Regions from separate parts of the Arthrobacter sp. WCS2018Hpa-7 genome, predicted to be linked through region 1. Evidence: riboswitches for the same ligand, from Rfam matches in the RefSeq annotation. Region 1 holds a riboswitch; each other region holds the start of a gene.

Region 1 (4,150 bases):
TAAAGTCCTGACCGTGGTGCGCAAGCACATCCGTGCCGTCAACATCGGCGGCGCGGTCATGCTGATCGTCCTGGGCGTCCTGATGGTTTCCGGGTTGTGGGTGCAGTGGATCTACCAGCTGCAGAACCTGGCCGGGACATTCCTGATGCCCGTATAGCACCCAGACCCGAGCACGACGATACGAAAAGCGAAGGCCAATGACATGATCAACCAAACAGAGCCGCACCGGCGTCCCGAACGCCGCACCATCCTGGGCCTGGGCGCGGCAGTGCTTGCTCTCGCCGGCTGTACAAGCCCGGACGTTCTGGCCGAGCAGGCCAAGGCCGGAGATGACAAGAACTACATCGCCGGCGACGGGTCGGTGAACGAATACCCGCCCGAGTCACGGGGCGCCCGGGTGTCCCTGGAGGGCCAGCTCTTCAACGGGGAGAAGGTTACTGCCGAGGATTGGGCGGGCAAGGTCATGGTCCTCAATTTCTGGTACGCGGCCTGCGCACCCTGCCGGGTGGAGGCCCCGGACCTGGCCGCCCTGCACACGGAGTTCAAGGACCAAGGCGTCTTGTTCTACGGCGTCAACGTCCGCGACGACGCCGCGACGGCCGAAGCCTTCGAGCGGACCTTCAAAGTCGACTATCCCAGCTTTGATGACAGCGACGGCGGAATCCTGTTGGCCATGACCGAGTACGTTCCGCCCCGTGCAGTGCCCACCACTCTGGTGCTGGACACTGAAGGCCGCGTCAGTGCCCGGATCCTGGGGATCTCTCAAAAAGGAACCCTGAAGGCACTGATCACTACCGCGGCTGCTGGATCATGAATACCAGGGCCGCCACGAAACCAACCAAAGGACGACAGCCATGACCAGCACCGCGAAATCTGCTGCGAACGCGAAACCCGCCTACAGTGACCTTGCTTTAGCTGAGGTGGGACCGGACATTCCCCGCATGACCCGGGACATACCGTTCGGCTGGCTGCTGGTCATCACCGGTGTCGTCGGCTGGCTCGCCTCCGGCGCCTTGGTCCTGGAGAAACTCGAGGTACTCAAGGACCCCGACTATAAAACGGTCTGCGACGTCAATCCCTGGATTTCCTGCGGCCAGGTCATGCAGACCTGGCAGAGTTCGGTTTTCGGATTCCCCAACATGTTTATCGGGATCGTGGCGTTCGCCATCATCATCACCACGGGCATGGCGCTGCTTTCCGGGGCGACGTTCGCCCGCTGGTACTGGGCCGGGCTGCAGGCCGGTGTCACGCTGGGGTTTGTCTTCGTGGTGTGGCTGTGGTCCCAGGCCCTGTACTCGATCCACATCCTCTGCCCCTTCTGCATGATTGTCTGGGCGGCAATGATTCCCCTGTTCGTCTGGGTCACGGCCCGGAACATCACCCATGGAGTCATCAAAGTACCCGCCGGCACGGCCCGCGTTGTCGGCGAATTTGGCTGGATCATTACCGCGCTGCTCTACGTAGCTGTTGCCGCAACCATCTTCTTCGCCTTCAGCCACGTCTTCCTGGGCACATCAGGACTCTGACCCTGACAACCAAGGCGATGGGCGAGGCTTACATCCATCCCTGCGGGTTCACGGTCTGCCCGTTCAGGAGTACCTCGAAGTGCAGGTGGCAGCCGGTGGAGTTGCCGGTGGTTCCGGCCGCGGCCAGCCGCTGGCCGGCGGTTACGGTCGCGCCCACGGAAGTTTCGATGGCGGCGAGGTGGTTGTAGGTGCTCTTCAGGCCGTTGCCGTGGTCCACCACAATCCTGTTCCCGCCACCGTAGGAGGACCATCCGGCCTCCACGACGGTCCCGGCTCCGGCGGCGAACACCGCTACCTGGCAGGCTGCCACGAGGTCCAGGCCGGTGTGCAGCTCCCCGGTGCCCGAGATCGGGCTGGTGCGGATACCGAACGGAGAACTGACCGACATGCTGGCCAGCGGCGCCCCCAACCGGGCCGCGGCAGCGGCCGGGGCCGCAGCGGGGGCCGGGGAGGCAGCCGGGGTCGTCGGCGCGGCCGCGCCAGCAGCAGCAATGGGGGTCTTGGCCGGTACCGGCAACGGTGCCTGCTCTGTGGTGACAGCCGGGCGTTCATAACTGATCGAAGCCCCCACGGGGGCTTGGACGGGCGCGCCGGCGGCGACGGTCCCCGGCGCCTGCACGGCAGGAGCTGTGCCGGTGGGGGCCGGGCCGGCATGGGCCGCGGTGAGCGCTGCAGTCAACAGCGCGGCCACGCTCAGTGTGGCGGCAGCCGTGACCTGTTTGCGCCGGCTCCCCCACACCTCTGCCTCTGGCAGGAGCCGGTGACGGCCTGCAGTGGTGGACATCATCGGGGCGGCCGTGCGGGGCGCGAATCCGGAGGTTGGTTTTCGGCGGCGGCCATGGGGGGATACAGAAGGCAAAGGGGGATCCTTTCGGTTCGCCTGCGAAGTTAGCTGTCGGGTTCGGGCCAAGGAAAATGCCCGGCCGTGCCCGGCGGCCAACAGACCACCGACATCACGGCTTCACCCCAAGGCAGACTTGCTGCCGATTCTGGGTCCTCCACCCCCGCCGTCAAAAAGGGATAGTCGTTTGATGCCCCCGGCGGGGTCCAGCGTGGGCCATCAAAGGTTTTTAGTACAGAAAAACCTGAACTAATAGTAGCCGCAAAGCGTCAACGTTACAATTTCGTGACTTACGCGCGGTCGGCCTCGGGCAGTGCGCCCCGGCTGGGTGCTGTTCTAAGATGCGTGATCGTATCTTCAGATGTGCAGCAAAAGGGTCAACGATCCCGGCCATGGGATCGTTCCCGGCACACCGGGCGATCTCCGCCTTTCCGGGGCTGTCGGTACCCCGTTCTGCGGCAGCCCGGCTTACCTCGGCGCGCCGAGTCAGAGTCCCATCGAGTCCAGGAGGGCGTCTTCTTCCTCGGCCCGGGAGCGCTTGCCCGGGGGTGAAGGGTGGGGTCGCTGGACGTTGCTTGCCGTGTCCGCCGATGCATCCGGGCTTTCATGTTCCTCACGGTGGATGCGTGCCTGTTGACGTGCCATGTATCCGAAGCCCACAAACGCGAGGATTCCGAAAGTGATCCACTGCAGGGCATAGGACAGGTTCGAACCTTCCTTCACCGCAGGCGGGGCAAGCTGCTGCGGGACTGCGGCAGGCTGTGGGGACTCAGAGGCCATGACCCCGTAGCTGCCTTCAAGCAACGGATACCCCAGCTGGCTCGCGTAGTAGGACAGGTCGATGCTGGCCAACTGGCCCTCGGGTGCGTCACGGCCAAGATCGGGCTCGGAGGGTTTGATCCGGATGACCGCGGAGACTTCCCCCGCCGGTGGGGCGGGCACGGCATCGGGGTACCCGGGCCGGATGTTGCCGATCGGCAGCCAGCCCCGGTTGATCGCGATCGTTTCACCGGAGGTCAGCCGGAACGGGACCACTACCTCGTATCCGGCAACGGAGTTGTTGGGACGGTTCCTGACGATTCTCTGATCCCCGGCAAGATACCGTCCGGACACTGCAACCGTCGTCCACTTCGCGTCGGGGTCGGCGGCGTCGAAGTAGGCGCGGGCATCCTGAAACGCTACCGGGGTTTTGCCGTAGTTCTCCTGGACCCTGCGGATTTCGGCCACGGTCTGATTCCGGCGCTCCATCTGCCAGTTCCCCAGCCCAATGCACGCTGAGGCGAAAAGTGCGGCCAGCAGCAGCCAACCCGCCCAACGCCAGGACAGAAGGAAGCTATACGTCATCCTGTTCCTCCCGAAGTTGCCATTGCCGTACCAACAATGCGCGGATGGCCGTCGCCTCGGCGGCAAGGCGGTGGTCTTCTCCGCGGGCCAGGAGGCCGTATTCGACCATCGTCCTGCCGTCCTCATGGGTGCCGGTACGGACCCATACCCGGCGCCGGTTCACATACAGGGAGACCATGAGACCTGCCACGGCCAGCAGCGAAAATACGAGGACCCAGCCTTGGGCGGGGGTACTGCGTACATCCACACCGATGTAGCGTTTAAGCCCGTCGAAGCTGATGCTGCCCTTACCTTCGGGCAGTGTGTAGCTGCCACCTGGGGCCAGTGTGATGCCGCCGGCGGGAAGGTCCCTGCCGTTGAGTTGGGTCAGCTCGGCCACGTCCAGGACGTACACGTTTTGCGGCGCTCCGGTGTCCAGCCCGAGGTCCCCGTAGTACGA
Region 2 (4,150 bases), on a different contig from region 1:
GTGATCTCCATGGTGGAGCGGCTCGCTGCAAATGCCCGTGCCTTGGCCGAAGGACTCGCCGCGATCCCGGGAGTCGAGGTGCTCAACGACGTCGTGTTCACGCAGGTCTCGGTGAGCTTTGGCAGTGATGACCGGACGCACAGGGTGACGCAACGGTTGATGGCCGAGGGCGCGGTGTGGATGTCCGGGTCCTCGTGGCGTGGCCGCGAAATCCTCAGGATTTCGGTGAGTAACTGGACCACGGACGCAGGGGATGTTGCTGCGTCCATCGCCGCGGTTCGCGGCGCGGTGCAGGCTGAACCGGAGTCCTAGCCCACCACGTGGGCCGCGTGGAGGACGACGAACACCACGGCAGCGGATGCCGCGGCCCAGCCAACTAAACGTCCCACCAGCCCTGTCACCGCGGACGCCGCCGTGGGTGGAGGCATGCGGCCGATGTCCCGGCGGAGCTCCGTGAAAGGAACCCGCCCCCTGCCCAGTTCGCGTCCCAGGCGCGCTACGCCGCGCAGGTCGGCAAGCGCGGTGCGTACGACGTCGACACTTGAGGTGGGATCGTCGGTCCAGTCAACGGGGACTTCGTGAACGCGCAAACCACAGCGTTCGGCGATCACCAGGAGTTCGGTGTCGAAGAACCAGCCGTCGTCCGTCGTGTGTGGAAGGATGCGGTGCGCGACGTCGGCGCGGACGGCCTTGAACCCGCACTGGGCGTCGGAAAAGCGTGCCCCAAGAACCACGTGCAGCAGGAAGTTGTAGCTGCGGGAGATGAATCCGCGCTGGGGACTGCGGGTCGCCTGCGAACTCCGTGCCAGCCGCGTGCCGACGGCGAGATCCGAATGGCCCGAGAGCAACGGTGCCAGAAGGGGAGCAAGGGCCGACAAGTCCGTGGAAAGGTCTGCTTCCATATAGGCGAGCACAGGTGATGGCGAGAACTGCCAGACATGGCGGAGTGCGTTCCCGCGACCCCTTTGCTGGAATCGAACCACTGTCAGTTCAGGCAGTTCGCGGGCCAAGCGCTCGGCGATCCTCAGGGTTTTGTCTGTGCTGCAGTTGTCCGCCACCGTGATCCGGAAGGAATGCGGAAATGAGTCTGTAAGGTGTCCGTGCAGCCTGCGCAGGTTCTGTTCCAGGCGGTCTTCCTCATTGAACACGGGAAGGGTGACGTCCAGGACCGGGACGGCAGCGCGGGTGTCAATGGGGGAGCATCGGGTTTGTGGCCCAGCTTGGGCAAGGCCCTGCTGTGTGGTGCTTAACGCCGCGCCACCGAAGCGCGCCGAGGGGAACCGTCGTGGTGGAGCGCTGGTAGATGGGTCTGTGAGCGTCATGTTTCCAGAATGGGCCCGCCGATTAAGAGGGCTTTAGGTGGAAGCTGTGACCCCACTGTGAACCATGGACGGCACCTGTGAAACGCGAAAACCGCGCCGTTTCCCGCCATCCGCTCCAGTGGGTACTGGTGCGAACGGCGGGAACCGGCGCGGTGATCAAGCAGTCTGGCTTAGTACCAGTTGTTTGCCAGGTGGAAGCCCAGGGCGGCCGACGGGGATCCGTAGCGTTCCTTGATGTAGTTCAGGCCCCACTTGATCTGGGTCTGGTAGTTGGTCTGCCAGTCAGCACCCGCGGTTGCCATTTTGGTAGCCGGCAGCGACTGGACAATGCCGTAAGCACCGCTGGAAGCGTTGGTGGCGGTGGTCTTCCAGTTGGATTCCTTCTCCCACAGGGTGTTCAGCGCAGTCATTTCGCTGGCGCTCCAGCCGTAGTTGCCAAGGATGCTGGCAGCGTAGGCCTTGGCGGCGGCGGGGTCGTCCACGGCCTTCGGGGCGGCGGCCGCAGCTGCGGCCTCGGCAGCGGCGGCGGCAGCAGCGGCGTCGGCGGCTTGCTTGGCTGCAGCGTCAGCGGCGGCCTTCTCAGCAGCGGCTTGGTCGGCTGCGGCCTTCTCGGCGGCTGCTTTTTCAGCAGCGGCTTGGTCCGCTGCGGCCTTCTCGGCTGCAGCCTTTTCGGCAGCGGCCTTGTCCACGGCAGCCCTGTCAGCGGCGCCCTTTGCGGCGGCTGCATCCAAGGAAGCGGAGATTTCAGCTGTCTTGTTGTTGCTGACCTGGGCATTCGCCTGGGTCTCTGCAACGCGGCTTACCTCGGGGAGGGTCAGGGCGGCGTTGGCAGCAGTACCGAGCGATGCAACGCCCAGCGCAGCGGCTACAACACCGGCAACAACCGACATGCGGTGGCCGGACTTACCCTGGCGGGCAGCGTTCTTGAGGACAGCCTGCGACTTGGTCAACGGTGCGTTGTGCTCATCGCGGTGACGCGCGGAAGGGCGCGTCTGATCATTGAATTCAGACATGTGTGATTACCTCTCAGCGCCTGCGGAGTTAGCTGTCGGGTTCGGATGAGGTCATCCGGCCGCGCATCACGCTGCGGCTTCACCCCAAGGGTCCGGCATAAATGCCTGGGCCCGGAGACTCTGGGTCCCCCGTCTCTGCCTCGGAGTAAGAACGGACTCCGGGAAGTGGCAGAGCTCGGCGCATCCCGGATGCGGGTCAGTTGGGGCGACCCACCCTTTCGACGGTACAGGAGGAATTCGCAGAAGTCACATTTAGGTAACAGAGATCACGACGCCGGTGAGTCGCCTTGCTGACTTCGTTACATCTGTTCGTTGGCGACAGCGGGGAGTCGAAGGGCGAATTCCGTGCGCCCCGGCCGTGAGGTCACTTCCACGGTGCCGCCGTGCGCTTCCACGATGGATTCAACGATCGACAGGCCCAGTCCGGAGGTGCCCTCAGACCCCGATCGCGCGGCATCGGCGCGGGCAAAGCGGGAGAAGATCCGGCCCTGGAAATCCTCTGGAATGCCGGGCCCGTTGTCCGTCACGGTCACCACAGCGCTGCCATCGGCAGAGAGCATGACGCCGGTGACCACCGTGGTGCCGGAGTCGGTATGTTTACGGGCATTGGAGAGAAGATTGGCAAGGACCTGGTGCAGCTGCGTAGCGTCACCCCGGACCGTGACGGGCTCATCAGGCAGTTGAAGTTGCCAGATGTGGTCCGGTGCCATGACTTTCTCATCGCTGACAGTTTCGATCACCAACTGGGTGAGGTCCACGTCCGTGACCTTGACCGGCTGGCCTTCATCCAGCCTGGCAAGGAGCAGCAGATCCTCCACCAGGGTGGTCATCCGTTCGGACTGGCTCTGGACGCGTGACAGCGACTTTCGGCCGTCATCGGTGAAGTTCTCGGTCATCCTCAGCAGCTCGGTGTAACCGCGGATGGCCGTCAGCGGCGTTCGGAGTTCGTGCGACGCGTCCGCGACGAACTGGCGCACTTTGGTCTCGCTTTCCTGGCGCGCTTCCAGGGCATTGGAGACGTTGTTCAGCATCTGGTTGAGGGCATGGCCAACGCTGCCGACTTCCGTTCCGGGATGGGCGGCCGACGGCGGTACGCGCACAGCAAGTGCCACCTCACCGGCGTCGAGGGGAAGGCGCGAAACTTTGGTGGCTACCTCGGAGAGCTGCTCCAACGGCCGCATGGTCCGCCGGATGATCACTGTTCCCGCGAGGCCGATGATGACCAGACCGCCCAGGGAAACCAGCACCATGGTCCACACCAGTGAGGCCTCGGCGCTTTGCTTGTCCGCGAGCGGCAGGCCCGTGACGATCACATCGCCATAGGCGGTCTCGACAGCCACCAGCCGGTAGTCCCCGTTGGAGAGGGATCGGTCCGCCGGATCACTGTTCTTGGGGAGGGCCAACAGCACTTGCTCGTCGTCCGTAGAGAGCGACACACGATTGCCCCTGGCATCGATCAGGCCCGAGCTGCTCACAGTTGAGCCGTCGATCCGGGCGTTCAGTGTCCCAGCGGCCTGCCCGCGAGCCTCCAGCGGGTCAGGCCTTCCGGATCCAGGAAAGTTCGACGGCGGCCTGCCGAAGTCATTCGCGCGGCTGGACGCCTGCTCCAGCTGCCTGTCGAGCTGCCTGTTGAACACCATGTCCATGGAGGCGTAGCTCACCACGCCCACTGCCCCGCAGATGGCGACCAGCAGGGCCATGGCCACCAGGACCAGCCGCGTGCGCAAGTGCCAGGTGGAGGGGTTGAGCCAGCTGCGACCGGACGTCCTGGCCACTCCTGAAAGTGTGCTCAACGCCTAGTCCGCGGGTTTGATG
Region 3 (4,150 bases), on a different contig from region 1:
CGTTCCCCCGCCTCGACGTCAACCTCCTGCAGGCCATGGACGGCTATGCGCCGAATTCCCGCGTGGCGGTCACCCGCTTGGCGGAGCCCATCCAGGTTGAGCCTGAACTCCTCACCCAACTGGATGAGGGCGGTATCCGCCCCGGCGCGGCTGTCTCGCTGGAGCGCGTGGGCGAGTACATTTCCGTCCGGGTCCCCGGCATCGAGGGTGCACTGGAACTTCCGCCCGAGGTGGCGGCGCACGTCTTCGTCTCCGTCAGCTGACGCCCCCTTCCCTTCACGCGGTGTCATATCTCACTTTCGAGCTGTTGGCGCGCGTGTGACCTGCGGTTTTTCAGGATTAGTGATAAGGGACCGCCGCGCCATGCCTGTTCCTGTTGATAACGAATTTATTACTGCGGGGCTTAATCGCCTATAGTTATCTACTAGCGCTGATACCAAAGCGTTACCTGTTCCGGAGCCGAGCTCTGCCAACGGAACAGGTGTGTCATCCACCACTGGCAGAGGCGGGGGAACCACAAGCGGCTGTCTAAAGAAGCAGCCTTGGGGTGAAGTCCGCAGCAGAAGTGCCCATTGACGCAAGTCCCTCCTGGGATACCTGTGTGCCGTGAGCGCTTCGTGCGGACCGGGTCTTTGAACTCTCTGACCCGAATCCGACAGCTAACTTCGCAGGCTTTTCAGAGAGGAACAGAGTTTGACAACGCAGAACGTCAGGGGCCGCCGCCGCGCGTCCGGCCCCGCTGCTGAGCTGCGGCCAGCCCGCGTCGTATCGGAGATCCGGCCACGCGACACCGAACGCCAGGTGCGTCGCCGTAAGAGCCCGTTGCGCCAGGTTGCCGACTTCGCCGCAGCCAGTGGCGTCGGGCAAAAGGCCGGAGTTGCGCTTGCCGCCACCGGACTTGCCCTGACTGTCGGTCTGCCGGCCACGAGCCCGGTCATGGCCACCTCGGAATCCGGCCAGACCGAGTCGGCCCTGGCCGTCACAGGTGGCAGCCAGCCCGAGGTTTCCGCCGCTGCATCAGCCAAGATCGATTTCAGCCGTGCCGCAGTAGCTACCGCAGCCGACCCCGACGGCAAGCTGAAGCAACTGCTCAGCGCGCAGTCCGCCGGCAGCATCCAGCGCGCCTCGTCCACAGGCACCATGGCCAGCCCCCTGGACACCCTGACGACGGCTTCCCCGTTCGGCTACCGCGTCAGCCCCCTCACGGGTGGTTCCGGCGACTTCCACCGCGGCCAGGACTTCGTGGCCCAGTGCGGCACCGCCGTCCATGCCGCGGCCAGTGGCAAGGTCACCTTTGCCGGATGGCACGAGTACGGCGGAGGCAACCGCGTCGTGGTAGACCACGGCAACGGCCTGGAGACCACGTACAACCACCTGTCGTCCTTCACCGTCAAAGTAGGCCAGACGGTCAGCCGCGGCGACACTGTGGCGCTGAGCGGCACCACGGGCGCCTCCACAGGCTGCCACCTCCACTTTGAAGTACAGGTCAACGGTGAAGTCGTTGACCCCATGGGCTGGCTCTAAGTCCAGTTGATGGTTGTCTCTCGCATTCGTGACACACCCCGTGACCTGAATGTGACATTCGCGTTCAACTGTTGTACCGTACAAAGCGCATCGGCTTTTTAGGGGGCCGGTGCACTTGAGTGGATTGCCTAGCTCTGCCACCACTCGAGGTCCGTTCGCATAAATCGTCTGGCAGGGGCGGGGGAACCACTTCTGGTCTTCGCAAGAAGGCCTTGGGGTTAAGTCGCAAAGCTTCCTTGAAGCAGCGTGGCCGGATGACTCCCATCCGAATCCGACAGCTCACCTCGCAGGCATTGGGAGAGGCTACCTACGTGTCATCACGCACTACCCCTGCGCGCCACCGCGCTGAATCGGTTCGCACGAACCCCTTGAACACGCTTTCCAAGGCTGTTTCATCCAACGCCGGTACCGTTGGCCGCCAGGCCGTCGTCCTGGCAGCAGCCTCAGGCCTCGTCCTCAGTGTCGGTCTTCCGGCCCAGGCAGCGGACACCGACGTTTCCAAGTCGGAAGCCTCCAGCACCCAGCAGATGGTCACCACTGCGGTAGTCACCGCAGAGCCCACCGCCACTGTTTCCTTCGAAAGCCCTGTAGTGGCCACCAAGGAAGCTCCCAAGGTTGTCCAGCGCGCTTCGCAGACCACCCAGCGGACCGCGGCCAATGGCAACCAGACCACCGCAGCCGCTGTGACCGCGAAGTCGTCCGAAGCCAAGGACGCTGCTTCCAGCGCCGCCGCTTCCGGCCTCGCCGCGATCGCCTACACCGGCATCGGCCACCCGTACGTTTGGGGCGGCACCACGCCCAACGGATGGGACTGCTCCGGCTTCACCCAGTGGGTCTACGCCCAGGCTGGCATCAGCATCCCGCGCGTCAACGCCTGGACTGCCATGAAGCCCACCAGCACTCCTGCCCCCGGTGACCTGGTCATGCAGAACGGCGGAGCACACGTAGGCATCTACGTTGGCAACGGCATGATGATCAGCGCCTTGAACCCGGGACAGGGCACGCTCCTGCACTCGGCTGCCTCCACGGGCACGTCCTCCTTCTTTACCCTCCGCTAGAAACAATCCGGTTCGGGGTTCGCCAGCATGCCCCCAAGTGCTGGCGCACCAATGAGCCGCGTGTACCCCAACTACACGCGGATACGAAAAGAGAAAACCATGACCAGTGCATCCAAGGTTGCACGGCATCGCGCTGAGGCCCCCAAGACCAGCTCGCTTGCCGTGATCGCGAAGGCCGTCAGTGAAAACGCCGGCGGCGTAGGCCGCCAGGCGGCTGTTATTGCCGCAGCTTCAGGCCTGGTCCTGACCGGCAGTGTTGCTGCCAACGCAGCCGACACCAACGTGGACCGTGAGTCCACCTCGACGTCCACCCTTGACGTCCAGTCGGTAGTCCAGGCCACCATCGCTGCGGACTCCACCGTTGCCATCTCCTACGAGCGCCCCGTGGTCACCACGGTGCAGGCTCCGGCTCCCGTAGAGAAGAAGGCTCCTGCGAAGGTAGAAACCAAGAAGGCCGCAGAAAGCACGGCGACTGCCGGCAACGCCACGTTGGCCGTCAACCCCGCGGCTCCTGCGGCAAAGGCTCCGGCCGCTGCCAGTGGCCTTGGCGCTGCAATCGCCGCTGCCGCCTACGCACAGCTCGGCGTCACCCAGGACTGCACCATGCTGGTGACGAACTCCCTGGCAGCAGTTGGCATCAACTTCCACGACTGGCCGGCCGGCTACCTCTCCCTTGGCCGCACGGTCAGCGCAGCGGAAGCACAGCCCGGCGACCTCGCTTACTACGCCAACGGCGGTCTCGCCGGACAGGCCCACATCGCTGTGTACGTCGGCAACGGCCAGGCAGTCCACGGTGGATGGAACGGATCCACCACGGCACTGTTCAGCGTCAACGTCGGCTCCGGCCCGGTTTTCATCCGCGTCAACGGCTGATCCAGCATTCCGCTTTGACAGCAACACCCCGCAGGCTCAGGCCGGCGGGGTGTTCTGCTTTAACGGACGGATTCGGCTCCCGACGCCTTAACCTCGCATGAACTCTTAACGACACTGCACGGGAAACGACGGAAAAATTCGTTGATACGGCATATGAGTGCTTACCCTTATCTTGTCGATCCACAGCCCGTACAAGCAGAGGGCAGCCGGCCCTCGTGCCCCTGACGGGTGCGGCCGTGAAGAGGTACGTGCATGCGCACACTCGTTCTGAATGCTGGATATGAACCGCTGGCGGTAATAACATTCCGCCGGGCGCTGGTCCTTGTGTTGACTGGGAAAGCTAGCGTAGTGGCCGAAGGCGACGAGCCTGTCGTCGGGCCACAGGAGATTCTTGGACGCCCCTCCGTGATCCTCCTTAACCGCTACATCCGTCCCCGGTACAACAGGATTACCGCCGTGAGCCGACGCGGGGTCCTTCGCCGCGACGGCCATCGCTGCGCCTACTGCGGGAAAACAGCCCACACCATAGACCACGTCCACCCCAAATCCAGGGGCGGCGCGGATTCCTGGGAAAACCTGGTTGCGGCGTGTTTGAAATGCAACAACGCCAAGAGCGACCACACGCTGGCTGAAATGGGTTGGAAACTCCGTTTCACGCCCGGGGTGCCCCAGGGAACCATGTGGCAGATCAAAGA
Region 4 (4,150 bases), on a different contig from region 1:
GGTGCCTTCATTGCGGAGGTCCTCGCTGCCCGCGGCATCGGTTCCTACGTTCTGGTGGGCCATTCGATGGGTGCGCAATTTGTGATCGAAGCGGCCTTGCATGCTCCGGAACGGGCCCGGCAGGTGGTGCTGATGGGGCCTGTTGTCGATTCGCGGCACAAGAACGTGAGGCGCCAGTCCGTGGCTCTTTTCCTTGACGGGATGCTCCGCGAAAGCCCGGGTTCCAATTGGATCGTCACGTCGGACTATTTCCGCTGCGGTCCGCGCTGGTACCTCACTGAACTGCCCGTGATGATGAGGTACCCCACTGAAAAGCGCTTGGCTGGCATCAAGGTCCCCGTGTTGGTCCTGAGGGGAAGCCGAGACAACGTGGCCGGCCCGGACTGGTCGCTCCGGCTTTCGAGGACGGTTGACCAGGGGCGCTTGGTGGAGATCCCCGGCGTCGGGCACGTAGCGCAACATATGCGGCCCCAAGCTGTGGCCGACGCCATCCGGAGCTTCGTTACCACCACTGCGCCTCATCGCTGAGTACTAACGCACGATGCCGCCGGCATTGGCCTGCTTGTTGAGTCAGCTCCTCCCGGCTAGGCTGACGGAGCAAGAGTATTAGTAAGTTTGCTTACGAAAGGGCTGATTGTGACTGCTGCAGACTCGAATGAGGAAACCCAAGGCTTCGGTGCAACCGGCGCTACAGGGCCGTTTGACACAACATCCGATGCCGACAGCATCCACGAGGATCCCGACATGCGCCAGGACGAGGACGAGGACCCTGCAGCATCTGCCAACCCGGATCCCCTCGACGGAAACGTCACGGGCTTGGAACCCGGCGGCGGAGTACCCCCGGGAGAAACCCCGCCCGCCGAGGGCAGCATGAGCAGCGACCAAGGACACGAAGAGTAGCTCCGGCCACGACTGAACGCCCAGGCGGGACCGGCTAAGGCAGGGTCAGGATCTTCCCGAGATCGTACGCAACCGGCTCCTCCAACTGCGAGTAGGTGCAGCTCTCGGGGGTCCTGTCCGGCCGCCACCTGCGAAACTGCGTGGTGTGGCGGAACCGCTCGCCCTCCATGTAGTCGTACGCCACTTCAATTACCAGCTCGGGACGCAACGGCACAAAGGAGAAATCCTTGCCTCCGCTCCACCGGCTTTGGGCGCCGGGCATCCTGGACCCTGCAGCCCCCTCGCCTTGACTGGCCCATTCCCCCCACGGGTGCTCGCTGAGTTCCACTTGGTACGGCTCAAGCTCAGCCACCAGGGCCTCTCGCTTGGCCATGGGGAACGATGCCACCACCCCCACATGCTGGAGTCGACCGGCGTCGTTATAAAGACCCAACAGCATGGACCCCACAACTTTCGCGGTCTTGTGCCAGCGGAAGCCAGCCACCACGCAGTCCGCGGTGCGCTCGTGCTTGGTCTTGAACATCACGCGCTTGTTGGGTAAATACATCCCGTCCAAGGGCTTGGACAGCACCCCGTCCAGACCTGCGCCCTCCAACTGCACGAACCATTCCTGCGCGCGCTCCAGGGCCGTGACCGCGGGCGTGACGTACACGGGAGGCTCCGCCTTGGCCAGCGCACGCTCCAAAATGGCGCGGCGTTCGGAGAACGGCCTGCCCATGAGGTCGTCGTCGCCGAGGGCGAGGATGTCGAACGCGATCATGGACGCCGGGGTCTTCTCGGCGAGCATCCTCACCCGGCTGTCGGCCGGGTGGATCCGCTGCTGAAGCACCTCGAATTCGAGCCGATTGCCCTCGATCAGGACAATCTCGCCGTCGATCACGCATTTGTCCGGAAGGTTCTTCCGCAGCGCCTCCACCAGTTCGGGGAAGTAGCGGGTCATGGGCTTCTCATTGCGGCTCCCCAGGATGATCTCATCCCCGTCTTTGAAGACGATGGTCCGGAATCCGTCCCACTTGGGCTCGTAGTGCCCAACATCGGGGATGGTGGGGACGGACTTGGCGAGCATGGGCGAGACGGGTGGCATCACAGGCAGGTCCATAGTCAATGTCTACCTGCCGGTGCAGCGCGAAGCTAGTGTTGGGCCATGGATATCTTGCTCGCGGCGGCTGCAGTGCTCGGATTCCCGGCTCTGATGGCCGGCGTGTGGTACTGGTCATCGCGCCGGAGCGGCGAGGGCAAAGTCCGGCGTGGAGCCACCGGCGGCATGCTGGGAGTGGCGGATGAAATCTTCCGCCCGGAAACCCACCAAGCCGTGCAGATCCAGAGGATCCAGCATGAGTTGCCCGCGCCGGCACCGGCCCCGAAGCCTAAACGCTAGAACCCTCTCATCTTGGGAGGCCTACCGTCCGTTATATTAATGTGACTTTACTTTCCGGCTCATGTACCGTCGTAGGGCGACCCGTATCTCCGCTGGGCCGCTTCCGGAATGACGCCGAGCTCTGCCGCATTCCGGGATCCGCCAGACCCGCGGCAGAGGCGGGGGACCCAAAAGTTCCCGGACTTTCCAAAGTCCTTGGGGTGAAGCCGCTACGGCGGCCGGACGGCCTCGTCCGAACCCGACAGCTAACCTCGAAGGCGTTGAGAGGCAACCACCATGTCCCCAACCATGGATCAGCCGCGCCGCGCCGAGACTGAACGCGAGCGCACCAAGCCAACCGGACGCCGTCGGGCCCAACCCAGCGGATCCCCCATCAGCGTGCAGGCAGACACTGCTGCCGCACCCGGAACGACAAGCACGACGCCGGAGGCCGCCACTGCGGCCCTTCCCACCGTCGCGACACCCATCACGCGAGCGGCCGCGCGCGCGGCCGAGCGGGAGCGGGCAGCCCTGGCTGTGATCGCGCCCGCCGCCCCGGCGTCGTCCGAGGCCGAGCCAGCTGCATCCGCAACAGGAGAGCCCTCCGAAGCTGCCGAGCCGGCAACCGCGGCCATTCCGGTCGTGGAGGCCGCACAGGCTGCAGCTCCGGCTTCCACCACGCCGGGGCCTCCTACCTCGGCCATTCCGATTGTTCAGGCGTCACGTTCCGAGCAGGAGGATCCCGAGCAGCCGACAACGCCTCAGCCTGCCGCGTCCCAACCTGCCACCGCCGCCATTCCCGTTGTGGCCGCCCGCCAAGAGCCTGCTGCCGCACCCGCTTCGCCGGCACCCGTTTCACCGCGGGGCACATCCCCGGCGCAAGTTGCTGCGGCCGCCACAGCGTCGGCTTCACTGGCAAGCCGCAAGGACGTTCGAAAGCAGTCGGTCGCTCCCAGTTCTTCCAGGCCGGGAATGGGCGGATCGTCCCTTGGCCGGGAACCCCAGGCGGTCCTGCGTAAAGCTGCGTCTGTCAAGCACATGAGCCAGCGCATGGCCGTGGTGGCTGGCGCCCTCGGCCTGGTCCTGACAGCCGGGACCTTGGGGCAGGCCCTCGAGCTGCCGTTCTTCGGCCAGGAGACGCCTTCCCAGGAAGCCAACGCCTCCAATCGAAATTCGGGCACAGCGGCCCCCGCACCCAGCGCCTCCTACTCGACGGCCTCGTCACCCTCCGCGTCAGCTGCAGCGACGTCGGCAGCCGGCCAGCCGGCCACGGTTCCGGAGGCGCCCGCACCTGTGTCGCCGTCGTCCGTTCCCACCCCGAAAGTCTCCTTGGCCGACCCCGTCTGGGTCCCGTCCGCAGTGCCGTCAACCATCGCCGCGGCACCCAGCACCGCCAGCCCGGTCCCCACCCAGCCTGCGCCGGCACCCAGTGAGGTGCCGTCGGACACGATCACTACGCCACCCACGACGCCGACGCCCACAACCACACCGACGGTCACGCCCACTCCCACTCCTACCCCCACCCCGACGGGGACTCCCACGCAGACCACCAAACCCAAGCCCACGGGCAAGCCCAGCGCGGCCACCGCGCCGCAGCCCACCGAGACGGCACTCGAAGAGATCCTTAACGCGACAAAGGACGCCCTCAAATGAGCACGCGCTTGCCGCGCACCACCACGCACGTGGGATGGCACAGCCGGTACTGCAGCAGCAGCCGGACGGCCGCGTTCCGACGCCGATTGGGACGTTGGAGCTGCCAGCGGCTGAGGCGTTCCTAAAGCAAGACCCTGCGAAAAGGGCAGGCACCCCCAGGGTGCCTGCCTTTTCTTCTTTCCAATCTAGATCCGTGGCCGGCCTGCCCAGCGGCGGGCTTTCAAGGCAGCGTGCAGTTCG

What was found. A riboswitch is a leader RNA that binds a small molecule or an ion and turns the genes downstream of it on or off. The one in region 1 is predicted to bind cyclic di-AMP.
Region 2: another riboswitch for cyclic di-AMP. It lies ahead of RQH14_RS16100 (hypothetical protein); the one in region 1 lies ahead of RQH14_RS18490 (M23 family metallopeptidase).
Region 3: another riboswitch for cyclic di-AMP. It lies ahead of RQH14_RS21035 (NlpC/P60 family protein); the one in region 1 lies ahead of RQH14_RS18490 (M23 family metallopeptidase).
Region 4: another riboswitch for cyclic di-AMP. It lies ahead of RQH14_RS03700 (hypothetical protein); the one in region 1 lies ahead of RQH14_RS18490 (M23 family metallopeptidase).

The regions. Positions count from the first base shown of each region.
Region 1 is NZ_JAVTJB010000020.1:78,419-82,568, reverse strand. Features, by position in the region: gene RQH14_RS18505 (cytochrome c biogenesis protein CcdA) at 1-157, shown strand, start outside; gene RQH14_RS18500 (TlpA disulfide reductase family protein) at 203-814, shown strand; gene RQH14_RS18495 (vitamin K epoxide reductase family protein) at 855-1,526, shown strand; gene RQH14_RS18490 (M23 family metallopeptidase) at 1,555-2,385, opposite strand; cyclic di-AMP (ydaO/yuaA leader) riboswitch at 2,390-2,563, opposite strand; gene RQH14_RS18485 (SURF1 family protein) at 2,854-3,711, opposite strand; gene RQH14_RS18480 (cytochrome c biogenesis protein ResB) at 3,701-4,150, opposite strand, start outside.
Region 2 is NZ_JAVTJB010000015.1:108,110-112,259, forward strand. Features, by position in the region: gene RQH14_RS16090 (aminotransferase class V-fold PLP-dependent enzyme) at 1-312, shown strand, start outside; gene RQH14_RS16095 (glycosyltransferase family 2 protein) at 309-1,322, opposite strand; gene RQH14_RS16100 (hypothetical protein) at 1,493-2,335, opposite strand; cyclic di-AMP (ydaO/yuaA leader) riboswitch at 2,339-2,526, opposite strand; gene RQH14_RS16105 (HAMP domain-containing sensor histidine kinase) at 2,635-4,128, opposite strand; gene RQH14_RS16110 (response regulator transcription factor) at 4,132-4,150, opposite strand, start outside.
Region 3 is NZ_JAVTJB010000028.1:28,060-32,209, forward strand. Features, by position in the region: gene RQH14_RS21025 (metal-dependent transcriptional regulator) at 1-263, shown strand, start outside; cyclic di-AMP (ydaO/yuaA leader) riboswitch at 448-689, shown strand; gene RQH14_RS21030 (M23 family metallopeptidase) at 694-1,524, shown strand; cyclic di-AMP (ydaO/yuaA leader) riboswitch at 1,650-1,831, shown strand; gene RQH14_RS21035 (NlpC/P60 family protein) at 1,836-2,582, shown strand; gene RQH14_RS21040 (NlpC/P60 family protein) at 2,682-3,455, shown strand; gene RQH14_RS21045 (HNH endonuclease) at 3,708-4,150, shown strand, end outside.
Region 4 is NZ_JAVTJB010000002.1:231,459-235,608, reverse strand. Features, by position in the region: gene RQH14_RS03720 (alpha/beta hydrolase) at 1-528, shown strand, start outside; gene RQH14_RS03715 (DUF6480 family protein) at 637-900, shown strand; gene RQH14_RS03710 (ATP-dependent DNA ligase) at 935-1,999, opposite strand; gene RQH14_RS03705 (hypothetical protein) at 2,045-2,278, shown strand; cyclic di-AMP (ydaO/yuaA leader) riboswitch at 2,408-2,552, shown strand; gene RQH14_RS03700 (hypothetical protein) at 2,555-3,910, shown strand; gene RQH14_RS03695 (helix-turn-helix domain-containing protein) at 4,096-4,150, opposite strand, start outside.